2 regions of the Alishewanella sp. SMS8 genome follow, and region 1 is predicted to be linked to the other one. Evidence: predicted binding sites of a transcription regulator. Region 1 holds the regulator's gene; the other holds the start of a gene.
What was found. Region 1 encodes FliA, which starts transcription of late flagellar genes. Its sites were predicted from a motif close to CTAAAGNTNNNNNNNNNNNNGCCGATA; they were not measured.
Positions count from the first base shown of each region.

Region 2: pomA (flagellar motor protein PomA) is a predicted target of FliA. The motif match lies at 1,306-1,332, and genes of this name have one in related genera.

Region 1 is NZ_JAPJEA010000003.1:146,305-149,516, reverse strand. Features, by position in the region: gene ORJ01_RS11130 (protein phosphatase CheZ) at 1-719, opposite strand, end outside; gene cheY (chemotaxis response regulator CheY) at 746-1,129, opposite strand; gene ORJ01_RS11120 (RNA polymerase sigma factor FliA) at 1,172-1,891, opposite strand; gene ORJ01_RS11115 (MinD/ParA family protein) at 1,900-2,766, opposite strand; gene flhF (flagellar biosynthesis protein FlhF) at 2,759-3,212, opposite strand, start outside.
Region 2 is NZ_JAPJEA010000001.1:617,784-620,995, reverse strand. Features, by position in the region: gene dxs (1-deoxy-D-xylulose-5-phosphate synthase) at 1-53, opposite strand, end outside; gene ispA ((2E,6E)-farnesyl diphosphate synthase) at 68-955, opposite strand; gene xseB (exodeoxyribonuclease VII small subunit) at 958-1,200, opposite strand; gene pomA (flagellar motor protein PomA) at 1,412-2,182, shown strand; gene ORJ01_RS02745 (flagellar motor protein MotB) at 2,179-3,129, shown strand.

The DNA.
Region 1 (3,212 bases):
TCGTCCTGACCATTTACTACATCTGCACGCTCAGCGGCATCAATAATCGGGCCTTCGGCAGCAACCAACGTTTTAGTTTTACTTTTTGCGGGTTGTTGTTCCAGAAATTGCGAACTGGATTTACCAAAAGCAGTAACAAGACCGATAAGGCTTTCTTCGACTTCTCGTACTAGTTCAATCACACGGCGAAGAATCTGCCCAGTAAGATCTTGAAAATCTTGCGCCATCAAAACGTCAGTTAACAAGCTGTTTAGACGTAATGATTCGCTCGAAGTTTTTTGTAAAAAACCATCAATATTATGACAAAGCGCTTTAAATTCAGCTAAGGGCAAATCGCGCTGCATCAACTTTTGCCATTGCGGCATTAATTGCCCAAGTTGTTTAGTGATCTCATCCGCAATCGGTAAACAAGATTCTACGGCATCCATGGTACGGTTAGCGGCTTGCTCTGTCATATCAATAACATGGTTTAAGCGCTTTTTCGCATCAGGAATATCTTCTTGCAATATATTGCTAAGAGCAGGATCAATTCGGAAGTTTTTTAAGGAATCGTGCAGTTGTCGGGTAATTTTACCGACCTCAGCAAATAGCTCAGACGAGCCAGGCGTACCTAGCTGTTGCACCAGTTGATTAGCAACTTCTTGCTCACCAATCTCCAGTAGCTGAACGAGTTCTTTTGCTTGTTCAAGCGTAATTAATGGGACCTTAGTCACAGGCATGGCTTTACTCCTTGGCAAGAAACGGTTTAACCGATCCGCTCAAATACTTTCGCCAGCTTTTCCTGTAAGGTTGCAGCAGTAAAAGGTTTGACGATGTAACCATTAACGCCAGCTTGAGCTGCCGCGATGATTTGTTCTTTTTTAGCTTCAGCCGTTACCATCATCACCGGAATGTGCTTCAGCTTAGCATCGGCTCGAATTGCTCTTAGCAAATCGATACCTTGCATACCCGGCATATTCCAATCTGTGACCACGAAGTCAAAATCTCCGCCTTGTAACATTGGTAAAGCCGTGCTGCCATCATCTGCTTCTGAAATATTTGTAAAGCCTAGATCGCGCAACAGATTTTTGATGATGCGTCTCATAGTAGAAAAGTCATCTACCACAAGGATTTTCATATTTTTATTCAAAGTCCCCTCCGAAGAGAAAGTCATCCAGATAATATGGATGCATTACAACCAAGCCTGCATTCGGCCTTTTAAACGCACCAATGCCTGACTATGAATCTGACTGATACGAGACTCGCTAACATCCAGCACCGCCCCGATCTCTTTTAAGTTTAGTTCTTCATTATAATAAAGCGACAGCACTAACGCTTCTCGCTCTGGTAAACTGCTGATGGTTTTGGCAAGTGCATCGTTAAAGGCGCTGTTAGCTTGATGCTGATATAACTGATCGGTATCGCTATCATCAGCAGTCACCAACACGTCTTCAGAAATACCAAGGTCTTCAATACCAATAATTCGACCCGAGCTAACATCACTAATCATATGATGATATTCATCTAATGATATAGCAAGTTTTTCTGCAACTTCATAATCTTTAACGTCACGGCCCAACTCAGCTTCTAGTTCGGCGATGGTATCGGCAATTAAACGCGAATTACGATGCACTGAACGCGGTGTCCAATCGCCGCGACGAATTTCGTCTAGCATGGCGCCGCGAATACGAATGCCTGCAAAGGTTTCAAAACTCGCGCCTTTGCTACCATCGAAATTTTTCGCAGCTTCAATTAAACCGATCATCCCAGATTGAATTAAGTCATCGACTTGCACACTGGCCGGCAAACGGGCCAATAAGTGATAGGCAATACGTTTGACCAGCGGAGCTTGTCGCTCCACTAACTGTTGCATGTGGTCTACGCCACCATAAGCGGCAAGCTTACTGTTCACAGAACCCCCTAATCAGACTGTGGCTGTACTAACTGCTCCAGAAAAAACTCCAGATGCCCAGATGCACTGCCTGGCAACGGCCATTTCACGGCTTTAAGCGCTAAGGTTTTAATTGCCATACTCGCCGGTGTTGTTGGGAAGGCTTCAATAAAAGCTTTCTGTTTGCGCGCAGCTTTGCGCACGTTTTCATCCTGTGGCACGGTGGCCACTAGTTCTAAACTGACATCAAGAAATCGATCAGTGACACGAGTCAGTTTAGCAAATAATTCTTGGCCTTCTTTTAGGCTGCGCACCATATTCGCTACAATTTTAAATTTATCGACGCCATGGTCGCGACTTAAAATCTTCATTAAAGCATAAGCATCGGTAATGGAAGAGGGTTCATCACATACGACCATTAAGACATCTTGCGAGGCACGAGAGAAACTAAGCACCATATCGGAGATACCCGCGGCGGTATCAACTAGTAACACATCAATAGGTGTGTGTAATTCACTGAAGGCACGAATTAAACTAGCATGTTCTACCGGAGAAAGCTCCGTCATATTTTGACTACCGGAGGTGGCAGGCACAATTTTAATACCGTAAGGCCCCTCTACTAAAATATCGTCTAAAGTAGCCGATCCAGCAAGGACATGGGATAAATTTTTATCGACGCGCAAGCCCAACATCACGTCGCAATTGGCTAAACCGAGATCGGCATCAAGTACTAAAACCTTTTTCCCCAGCTGGGCCAGCGCCATAGCCAGATTTAATGTAACGTTGGTTTTACCCACGCCACCTTTACCGCCGGTTATAGAAATCACTTTTACCATCTGTTTCTTCATTTTTCTAAGGCCACTGGCTTGATCATCGGCTAATACATCTTTAGGCATAGGCAGCTGCTACCTGCGTTGTGTCGTCTTGATACCATTGATGGCGGTTATCACTGTGTTGTTGACGTAACTGCTCCGCTTCTTTTACTAAATCGGCCGCGTCAGCAATCCGAATATCTTCTGGCACACGTTGGCCATGTGTTAGGTAACTGACTGGCAAGGCATTTTGTAATGCCACATTGATCACTTCACCTAAACTTAAACATTCATCCAATTTGGTGAAAATACAACCTGATAAGCCAATGCGTTTAAATTGTTGCACACTTTCTTGCATCACGCGCGCCTGAGCTGTGGCTGACAATACCAGATAACTTTTTATTTTAACACGAGAATTATGGACCAATGACGCAAGTTTCTCGGCTAAACGCACATCGCGTTGACTCATGCCGGCAGTATCAATTAAGACCAGTTTACGCTGTTGTAGCTGATTCAACAATATCGCCAGC
Region 2 (3,212 bases), on a different contig from region 1:
TCGGGCAAATTAGCCTTAGTTAACAGTGGATATTCCGTCATATCAATTTGCATAACAAATGCCTATGTTAAAACTTTCTGGCAATAATATAGTGGGCAAAGCGTGCAAGCTCAGCCGTATCGTAGGGTAGCCGTTCGAGGGCGGCAAGGGCTTCTTGATAAAGTTGTGCCGCTTTATCTTTGGCGCCGGCCAGCCCCAATAAGGCCGGATACGTAGCTTTGTTGGCTTTAAGATCAGAACCCTGTGTTTTTCCTAAAGTGGCCGTGTCGCTTTCAATGTCCAGAATATCGTCCTGCACTTGAAAGGCCAAACCTAGCGCACTAGCAAACTTTAACAAATCCAGCAGGATTTGTTCATCTTCTACCGGGCTGGCGTAATAGGCTAGTTTAACTGTGCTTTCAATTAATGCACCCGTTTTTAAACGATGCATTAACTCCAATTTCTCTAAGGTGATTTTTTGATTGGTTTGTGCCAAGTCTATCGCTTGGCCGGCACACATGCCGGTGGCGCCTGCTGCTTGTGCTAGCGTTTTCACCATTAACACCTGCCGACGTGGGCAAACCTGTTGGTAATCATGACTGCTCAATAGCTCAAAAGCAAAAGCTTGCAGTGCATCTCCGGCTAAAATCGCCGTGGCTTCACTATAAGCTTTATGGCAAGTGGGTTTGCCGCGGCGTAAATCGTCATTATCCATGGCCGGCAAGTCGTCATGAATTAATGAATAACTGTGGATCGCTTCAATTGCCACTGCTGGGGCATCGAGATCAGACAGTTTAGCACCTAACATTTGACCTAGGCTGTATACCAGAAAAGGTCGAACCCGTTTGCCACCCAGCAACAAACTGTAAGCCATGGCATCATGCAACAAGAAGTTCGTCGGAACTGTTGTTGCAAGCGCCTGTTGCAGTTGTTGTTCTACCCGCTGCTGAAATAGCGAAAGACTGGTTGGGGCCAAGGTTAGTCTCCTGTTTGCGGCTCAAACGGCTGCAAAGGTTCAGGTTGTTGTTGTAACAAAATCTGGACTTTTTGTTCCGCCGCGTGCAGTTGCTGCTGACTGTGTTTGACCAAACTGATCCCACGCTCAAATTGACCTAAGGCTTGCTCTAAAGACAGCTCACCCTGTTCCAACTGTTGGACGATGTGTTCGAGTTCTTGGATGGATTGTTCAAACTGACCTGGGTCTGCAGATTTTTTACTCATATTATTCCCCAAAAAAACTGTGCGCAACCTTATCGTAGCAGGCTATTATGGTCAATGAAATTGCGTATAGTAACGACTAAATTGGTATTCTTTGCTTATTTATTGCTTAATGATTCAGAGTTAAGGTCGATAACTAGTTTGCAGCTGATATAAAATAACTAAAATTAAGATTCAAAAGCCAGCCCCGGCACTGTTTTGGAAGGAGTAGGATGTGGATTTAGCGACCCTAATCGGATTGATTGGCGCAATTGGCTTTATTGTAATGGCGATGTTTATCAGTAGTAGCGGTGACGTCGGCATGTTTGGTGATTTGGTCTCGGTGCTTATTGTATTTGGTGGCTCGGTATTTGTTGTACTAGCTAAATTTACCTTGGCTCAATTTTTAGGTGCAGGTAAAGCGGCTGCCAAAGCATTTATGTTTAAAATTGAATCACCAGAAGAATTAATTGAAAAGGCCGTGCAATTAGGTGGTGCCGCACGTCAAGGTGGTTTTTTAGCCCTAGAAGAGGCTGAAATTCCCAATAGCTTTATGCAAAAAGGCATTAATATGTTGGTGGATGGCCATGACGCTGATGTTGTGCGAGCTACCATGCAGAAGGATATTTCGTTAACCGAAAAGCGCCATGAAACGGCTATTGCTATTTTTCGTAGTCTGGGTGACGTAGCACCGGCTATGGGAATGATCGGTACCTTGATTGGTTTGGTGGCGATGTTATCTAACATGGATGATCCTAAAGCCATCGGCCCGGCGATGGCGGTGGCATTGTTAACAACGTTGTATGGTGCCTTTGTTGCCAACGTTATGGCCATTCCGTTGGCCGACAAATTAGCGATCCGCAACCAGCAAGAAAAACTAAACAATATGTTGATCTTAGATGCGGTATTAGGCATTCAAGATGGGCAGAATCCAAAGGTTATTGAAGGGATTTTACGTAACTATTTAGCGCAAAATAAACGCGAAGTAGCAGGAGAGGCGGCATGAGTGACGAAGAAGAATGCAAATGCCCACCGCCTGGGTTACCCGCTTACATGGGAACCTTTGCTGATTTAATGGCGCTTTTGATGTGCTTCTTCGTGTTGTTATTAGCATTTTCTGAAATGGACGTGTTGAAGTTTAAACAAATTGCCGGCTCTATGAAGTTTGCTTTTGGTGTGCAAAATAAAATTGAAGTGGATGATATCCCCAAGGGAACCAGTGTTATTGCCATGGAGTTTCGCCCTGGGCGGCCTGATCCCACGCCAATTGAAACGATCCAGCAGCAAACCATGGAAATGACCCAGCAAGTCATTGAATTTCAAGCGGGTGAAGAAGACTCTGCCGGCGGGCGCCAAGACCAACGCGATGATCAAACCGGTGGGCAATCGGCATTAAATGCTGAGGAGCAAGAAGCTGCCGAGGCTACAGCCGCCGCTGCCGCAGAAGCCGCCCAAGAGCAAGTTAATGAAACGGTGAAGAAGTTAGCTGAAGAGCTGGAACAACAAATCGTTGACGGCGCAGTCGAGTTAGAATCATTGGGGCAGCAAATCATTATTCGTATCCGCGAAAATGGCTCTTTCCCGTCGGGCTCTTCTTTTTTACAGCCGCGCTTTATCCCGATAGTGCGGCAAATTGGGGTGATGCTCAATGATATTCCCGGTGAAATTACCGTCAGTGGGCATACTGATGATTTTCAGGTGGGTGATGAGTTACATGCCAACAATTGGGATTTATCGGCTAAGCGAGCCGTTTCAGTGGCCACCGCTTTAATTGCTGCGCCGGGCTTTGATCGAAACCGCATTGTCGTGGTAGGGCATGCTGATACTCGCCCCTTGATGCCAAATAATAGTGAGCTAAATCGTCGGCGTAACCGGCGTGTCGAAATCTCGATCATGCAGGGCAAGCCTAAGGTGTCTGAACCGATCAGTTTTGAACCGGCAACGAATCCTTAAGTCAGCAAACGCCTAATCGCTTGATTAGGCGTTTTTGTTACGCTTAGTTATAATGCGCAACATTGTTAGCTAAATGCGCCCAT